DNA from 2 places in the Oceanobacillus sp. FSL W7-1309 genome. Region 1 is predicted to be linked to the other one. Evidence: riboswitches for the same ligand, from Rfam matches in the RefSeq annotation. Region 1 holds a riboswitch; the other holds the start of a gene.
What was found. Region 1 has a riboswitch for thiamine pyrophosphate ahead of thiT (energy-coupled thiamine transporter ThiT). Riboswitches for the same ligand answer to the same signal wherever they lie in the genome.

Region 2: another riboswitch for thiamine pyrophosphate. It lies ahead of NST46_RS00290 (thiamine phosphate synthase); the one in region 1 lies ahead of thiT (energy-coupled thiamine transporter ThiT).

The regions. Positions count from the first base shown of each region.
Region 1 covers NZ_JBBOBX010000002.1:262,086-266,108, forward strand. Annotated here, with positions in the region: gene NST46_RS13920 (M3 family oligoendopeptidase) at 1-364, shown strand, start outside; TPP riboswitch at 436-539, shown strand; gene thiT (energy-coupled thiamine transporter ThiT) at 924-1,493, shown strand; gene NST46_RS13930 (hypothetical protein) at 1,569-1,709, shown strand; gene NST46_RS13935 (general stress protein) at 1,808-2,158, opposite strand; gene NST46_RS13940 (hypothetical protein) at 2,293-3,714, shown strand; gene NST46_RS13945 (Glu/Leu/Phe/Val family dehydrogenase) at 3,822-4,023, shown strand, end outside.
Region 2 covers NZ_JBBOBX010000001.1:55,877-59,899, reverse strand. Annotated here, with positions in the region: gene NST46_RS00295 (hypothetical protein) at 297-434, opposite strand; TPP riboswitch at 620-729, shown strand; gene NST46_RS00290 (thiamine phosphate synthase) at 867-1,463, shown strand; gene thiO (glycine oxidase ThiO) at 1,460-2,569, shown strand; gene thiS (sulfur carrier protein ThiS) at 2,582-2,785, shown strand; gene NST46_RS00275 (thiazole synthase) at 2,782-3,555, shown strand; gene NST46_RS00270 (ThiF family adenylyltransferase) at 3,552-4,023, shown strand, end outside.

The DNA of each region.
Region 1 (4,023 bases):
GGTTTCTTCACAGCGCTTAAATGAATTAATGGTCGAAGCACAAAAGGAAGCTTATTGTAATAGTTTAGAAGAATATGATCCAAACTTTTGGTCCTCTAAACTACATTTTCATATTACAGGTGTTCCGTTTTATAATTTTCCATATACATTTGGCTATTTATTTAGCCTTGGTATTTACGCGTATGCAAAGGAGAAAGGCGGCAGCTTCGAGGATGATTATATTGCCTTACTAAGAGATACTGGTCGAATGACAGTAGAAGAGCTCGCAAAAAAGCATTTAAATGCTGATCTCACGAAACCGGAATTTTGGGAAAGTGCTATTGGATTATGTGTAGAAGATGTAAAGGAGTTTCAACGTTTATAATTGTTTTTGTAATTAATTTGTTCAATTCAAATAAATAAGGTACAATACAGGTAACAAAAAAGTAAATAGAAAAAGCCTGCAGGGGGAGTCGTTTTGACTGAGAGTGAACATTATTGTTCAGACCCTTTGAACCTGTTAGTTAATTCTAGCGTAGGGATGGTAGTCTTTTTGATGGAATAAAAAAAGTAATGTGAGCGAAGCAGACTACTTAATTGTAGTCACCATCAGAAAGCTTCCCTTGACATTACTTTTTTGCGTCTAAAATGCGATAAAGGTATATGTTCAAAAGGAGGATAAAAAGGACCGAGGTCGGCTACAGTTGCAACGCCCTGGGGCTGTGTTTACTCGCCCCACAGAAAAGCTTTGTTGCAACACCGACACTAGCACGTCCTGTGCGTCGAAGTTCGAGGCGGCGTAACTCCCCCGGACCAGGCTTCCACAGGATCTGGTGACTTCTGTGTTGCTCACAGGACGTGGGCGATTTTAGCAGAAGATCCCCTGCGATGCGTCATTTTTACCGAACTTTTTGAACTGCCTCTAAAAGGGAGAGTACTTAACATTGAATTCAAAACGTACGTTATTTTTGGTAGAGGTAGCGATTTTTACTGCTTTAGCACTTCTCTTAGACATCCTTCCAATATCATTTAAAATTTGGGCGCAAGGCGGATCTGTTTCGTTTGCGATGATCCCGGTTTTTATTGTTGCGTTCCGTTGGGGGATTAAAGGGGGATTGCTCTCGGGATTCCTTTGGGGAGTTTTGCAAGTGGCAACAGGAACGGCTTACGTTCTAGAACCATTACAAGGATTTATTGATTATGCAATTGCCTTTACGGTACTTGGCTTTGCTGGTTTGTTTGCTAAGAAAATTCAGGAGGCTGTTAAATCCGGCGAATCGAAGACGTATTTAACCTATATTACGCTTGGTGTTTTCGTTGGCTCTGCATTACGCTTCGTCGCTCATTATGTGGCGGGTATTGTGTTCTTTGGTTCGGCCGTCGAAGGGCAGCCAGCTTGGTTATATTCATTAATTTATAATGCATCTTACATGGTTCCATCTTTTATTATCAGCACTGTAATTGTATTTTTCTTGTTCCACAAGCAGCCAAGAACATTATTAAATGCTGCGTAAAATGTTATACATTCGCTCACATAAGAATAACCTCTTTTAAGAAGAGGTTATTCTTTTTAGGAAGGAGATAAAGTAATGCAAGAGTTAATCGGTATATGTGTGGAATGTTTGGAAGAAATCTATTGTGAGAATGGTTTCTTTGATGGTGTACACAAAGAGGGAAAATTATTTTGTAATGATTGTGCAGATAGGGAGGAAGGACATGGTATCACATAATAGAAGAAAAATCTCCCAAAAGTCTTAGGGAGAATGGGCAGTTGGGAATGCCCCATGCTCCTAAGACTTTTGGGAGGTCAGATTTTCTGTATACGTATTTACACGAGCATTTCTTCTACGAAATCATGATTGGTAACGATCAGTAGAATCTTGCCGTCATCCAAATCCTCTTCGTAATTTTCTGCTTCTACAGTAGTGACACCAATCTCCTTCAGCTTCGTACGTAATTCATCACCTTGACTATTAAACATATTCCCTACGGCACTTGAAAAATCCATCTCTTTCATCCCAATTGTATTCGCATCCACACCTTCTGCTAGACGACCAGTTCTTTCATCATCATGTGTAAGAATATAAATATCGTCTCTTGCTACACCTTTTGTTTTTAATTTCGTAATGTCAAGTTTAATTTGTGTTTCATCTACATATTCTTTTACATATGGTTTCATGTATAAATTCCTCCTTTTGAAGTTATATATTATGTACCCGTTGTTTAATTAATAAAACATCCAGTGTTCGAATCTGTCGCATAACGCGATTTTTACGCATAGGTTATAGCACATCCAAAAGGGAGGAATACGTAATGGTTTTAACATTTTCCCATGTGCTTTATGGCTTATTTACGCTTATTGTTATCTTAACAATGATATTTCGTAAAGGTGTTGTATTTCCGACACTATTAGGTACCTTTATTATTGGTTGTTTTTACACTGGGAGTATTGTAGATGGACTGACGACAATCTTTCGCGCTAATTTAGTAGCTGCGCAAGAGCTATTCAATATATTTCTAATTATCACCTTTATGCTTGCGTTATTACATGCACTTCGAGATTTAGAAGCAGACAGAAGGATGGTTGAACCGTTCGAGAAAATGATGGTGAATGGTCATGTTTCCTTTTTTGTCCTAGTAGGGGTTACTTATGTTATATCGCTATTCTTCTGGCCCACTCCTGCAGTTCCATTGATTTGCGCGTTGCTCGTTCCAGCTGCGGTACGTTCTGGATTACCAGCAATGACAGCAGCCGTTGCGATTGCTTTAGCGGGGCAAGGGATGGCACTTTCCTCGGATTATATTGTTCAGGTAGCACCTGGACTATCTGCTGCATCTGCTGGTGTTGATATTGCAACAGTTGCTGATAAAGCCATGATTTTATCGCTTGTTACTGGAGGAGTAGCCATTCTGTTTGCATATGCATTGCTGCGGAAAGGAATTCGAAAAAAGGGCGATGCACGAATTGAAAAAGATTTAAAAGGATTACAGTCTACAACAACTTCAAATCATAAAGCTCAAACAAAACACGTTACATTTTGGAGTAAAACGTTTGCTTTTGTTGTTCCGTTAACATTATTGGCTGTTGTAGGTTTCATGATTTATGAGAAGCTTCTTTCTGGTAGGATGAGTGGTTTAGAAGGAGGGGATGGTGCAGCATTTATTGGGGGAGTAGCAGCTGTTCTATTACTGATTATTACATTTGCATATGGGAGACACCACGCGCTGGATTACATTAGTAATCATATTACAGATGGATTTGTATTTGCATTTAAGGCGATGGGACCTGTGATCCCGATTGCAGGATTCTTCTTTCTGGGAAGCCCTGAATTTTCAGGGAGTATTCTAGGAGTAGAGGAGAATGCGCCAGCACTTTTATTTGATCTTGTTCAGTCAATACAAGATTATCTCCCGCAGAGTGCGTTTCTTGCAGCATTTAGTCTATTAATAATTGGAATCATAACTGGTCTTGATGGATCGGGCTTCTCTGGCTTGCCATTAACAGGGGCATTAGCAGCATCTTTACAAAACAGTGCAATAGATGCATCTACCCTTGCTGCAATCGGACAAATGGGAGCTATTTGGACTGGGGGAGGAACAATTGTAGCTTGGTCTTCCTTAATTGCAATTGCTGGATTTTGTGGGGTATCTGTGATGGACCTCGTACGGAAGAACTTTATTCCGGTAATATGCGGTTTAATTATCGCTACTGTATTTGGAATTTTTCTGCTTTAGGTGCGTTCCGATTTTATAATAGGATATTATTGGTAGAGGAGGAAGCAATCATTTGTTACACTAGAGAAAAGTCGGGAAAGTTAAGTAAAAAGAAAGGGAGTATCGTCATGCCAATCAATACAGTTGATATGATCGAGAAGTCATTGGATACCTTGTTTAATGGAACAGAATTCTTAAATGATATTCAAGACCAGAACAGGGAAAAGACTTTTCGAGCGTTAAGATCAATCTTATCCACTCCGAATCATGTAGCAAAATCCTTTCTTCGGGTTACACTTGAAAATGAAGAGGTAGTTCGAATTCCTGCTT
Region 2 (4,023 bases), on a different contig from region 1:
TTGTACTGTATTACAGTTGCGTTTGGAAGATTGAATCTCATTAAGCTTCCTGGTATACCTATTTCGCGCTCATGCTTATTGCTTTTCCCAAAGAAGATTGTTATCTACTCTAATTATGTTTACTGCGTCTATAACTTCATGATGCCAGGTGTTTTTCTTTTCTTTCATCGATGTGATATCCCCGCCCGCTTCAGTTTGTTATTCGATGTCTGATCCAACAGTTTTAACTAAAGAAGTAAGCATTTTTTCCATACAATTTAACTGTTCTGGACGCATCAATTGCGGAAGGTTATAGCTTACTTTTCATTTTTAACTTCTTCTGCCAAATTACTAGCAATCCACCGCTTTGCTGTCGTTTCATCAATTTCATATACTTTGCCTGCTCGCAGCAATTCACCATGATATGCTGTCTGTACGTTCATTTTTACTTTCATTATTTAAGACCTCTTTCTATTTTTTCTAGTTTTAGTATACATGAAAATGGTATTTTTTTGGTTCGAAAATAAAAAAGCTGTGTGAAATCTAGCCTGCAACTCGTCTTTAAACTGTATTATTTGAAAAATCCAGACTTTGCAAATTTTTCTATTTGTGGTAAAGTAATGATAAGTAAATACGTAGCGTTATTCACTAGGGGAACCCTTGATAAGGGCTGAGAAAAAAGTAGTTACTTTGAAACCCTCAAAACCTGAACAGGCTAGCACCTGCGTAGGAATGTGGCAAGGGCAAATTGTATTGTTAGTTTCATTATACAAATACGATACCACTTTCTGTGTGCAGGAAAGTGGTTTTTTGTGTGCATAAAAGCTGTAATTGCATTATTAGGTAATGATTCTTGATGAAACCTGAAAGAAAGGGGCGGGAGTTTGATGAAGCTAATTGCTGTAACCGCAGATAGCATGACTGTTGAAAAGCTAGCAGATACCATTATTGACATCATCGACGAGATTGATTTTCTCCAAATTCGTGAAAAGTCAAAAACAGCCCGTGAAATTTTGCAGCTACTAGATTATCTGCAAATGAATGGGGTTGATAAAGAAAAAGTAATTCTAAATGATCGGCTTGATATCGTACTGCTTAGTGACATCCCAAATCTTCACCTGCCAGAACATGGCTTACCAGTAAAAACAGTGAAGAAGCAATATCCGCATCTAAGGGTTGGTTGCAGTGTACATTCATTCGAAAAAGCGAAAGAAGCTGAAGCGGATGGGGCGGATTATATAATATTTGGTCATTGTTTTGAGACAAGCAGTAAAAGGGGAATACCTCCAAATGGAATTTTGCCAATTGAACGAATGAAAAGAGAAATTCACATCCCAGTTTATGGTATCGGAGGAATTTCATTGGAAGAGGTGCCGTTAATGAAACAGACAAAAGCAGATGGAATTGCAATCATGTCCGGTATTTTCCATGCCGATGCACCAAACGTGATGATAAAAAAATATAGGGAGGCAATTTCAAAGTGAAACAGCATTATGAAGTAGTCGTAATTGGTGGTGGTATTATTGGTTGTTCGATTGCCTACTACTTAGCGAAAGAAAAGGTTGATGTTGCGTTATTTGAAAAAGGACAAATTGGTTTGATGACTACAAGTGCTGCGGCTGGTATGCTCGGTGCTCATTCTGAAAGCAATGGCGAGGATACAATATTTTCGTTTGCCAGATCGAGTCAACAAGCATATCTCAGGTTGAAGGATGAGCTTTATCAATTAAGCGGCATTGATATCGGATACAAAGAAGGTGGAATATTAAAGCTTGTATTTTCAGATACAGATAAGTATCAGCTTACTCCGCTTCTGAAGCAACCAACTGCAGAATGGTTGGATAAAGAAGAAGTAAAGAAAAGGGAGCCATTGATTGCTCCAAATATATTAGGAGCAGCATATATAAAGGATGATGTGAGTGTTATACCAGAACAAACCTGTGAAAGCTTTGCTAAAAGTGCTCGAGCCCTTGGTGCATCCATTATGGAAAGCAATGGTGTTTATCAAGTGGAAAAGAAAGATGGCAACTATCTTGTCCGAACAATGCATGGTGATGTCGAAGCAAATTATGTTGTCTTTGCTACAGGTGTATATGGTAATGGGCTATTTAGGCAAATTGGATTAGATGAAGAGCTCATACCAATTAAAGGTGAAAGTTTAATCGTTCATAGTGAACAGCATGTATTAGAGCATACCCTATTTCATGAAAGCTGTTATATCGTTCCTAGAAATAATGGAAAGCTTGTTATTGGTGCAACCATGATCAAGAAGGATTGGAGTGATACTGTAAGCCTTGAAGGAATCAAGTTTTTAATTGAAAAGGCAAAAGCCATGCTTCCATCTGCAATCGAATGGAAAATCGATCACGTTCAGGCAGGCTTGCGACCAGGCACGTTTGATGGCAACCCATTTATCGGAAGGCATCCAGAGGAAGAAAGAATACTCATTGCTTGTGGGCATTACCGAAATGGAATTTTACTTGCTCCAGCAACCGGGGAAATGATTCGTGATTTTGTTGTTGGAAAAGACATAAATAACGGATGGATGCAGACATTTCGTGTAGATCGTCGTCAAAGCATAGTAGTTTAGGAGGTGATAAAAATGAAATTTCAGCTGAATGGGAAACAGGTGGAACTTCCAGAGGTAGTGGATTCAGTCGGAGAGTTGCTGGCACACTATCAATTACAATCTCGGATTGCTGTCGTAGAGGTAAATAAGGAAATTGTTATGAAGGAAGAATACGAAACAAAAAGGCTTTTCAATGGGGATATCGTAGAAATTATTCATTTTGTAGGAGGCGGATGATTATGTTAACCATTGCTAATCGTACTTTCCAATCTCGTTTATTATTAGGCACAGGGAAGTACCCATCATTTGAGGTTCAAAAAGAAGCAGTAGCAGTATCGGAAACAGAAATTTTAACGTTTGCTGTTAGAAGGATGAATATTTTTGAAGCAAGTCAGCCAAACTTCTTGGAACAATTGGACTTAACTAAATATACGTTACTTCCGAATACAGCTGGAGCAAGTACGGCCGAAGAGGCTGTTCGTATAGCGAAACTTGCAAAAGGGTCTGGTTTATGTGACATGATTAAGGTGGAGATCATTGGGGATAAGCGCACGCTTTTGCCAGATCCAATAGAAACTTTAAAAGCATCCGAAATGCTCCTTGAGGAAGGGTTTATCGTGCTGCCATATACGTCAGATGATGTTGTTTTGGCGAAACGTCTGGAAGATTTGGGAGTTCATGCTGTTATGCCAGGTGCAAGTCCTATTGGTTCGGGAAAAGGAATCATTAATCCTTTAAATCTAGCATTTATTATTGAACAATCCAATGTACCCGTAATTGTTGATGCGGGAATTGGATCTCCTAGGGATGTGGCATATGCAATGGAGCTTGGAGCAGATGGAGTGCTTTTAAATACTGCGGTTTCTGGAGCAAAAGATCCAATCAAGATGGCGAAAGCTGTAAAATATGCGCTGGAAGCTGGCAGGCTGGGGTATGAAGCGGGAAGAATAGAAGAAAAAGACTATGCAGTGGCAAGCAGTCCGACAACAGGGATGGTAGGAACGTGAAGACACGCTACTCTCGCCAAGAATTATTTTTAGGAAAGGAATCGCAAAAGAAAGTAGAATCTGGAAGTGTTATTATCATCGGAGCAGGTGCATTGGGTTCCAGCAGTGCAGAAATGCTTGCAAGAGCAGGTGTTGGTAAACTAACAATTGTTGATAGGGATTATGTTGAATGGAGTAATCTACAACGACAGCAATTATATAGCGAGGCGGATGTCCGGGATAAGCTTCCTAAAGCATTCGCTGCAAAGAAGAGGCTTGAGCAAATCAATAGTGGGATAGATATTAACAGTCTTATTGAAGATGTCCACGGTTTAAATATTGAAGAAATGATAAAGGGTCATGATGTTATTCTCGATGCTACGGATAATTTTGAAACGCGTCTAATCGTAAATGATGCAGCTGTAAAACATGACATTCCATTTATCATGGGGGCATGTGTTTCGAGTTACGGTTCCACATTTCCAGTTA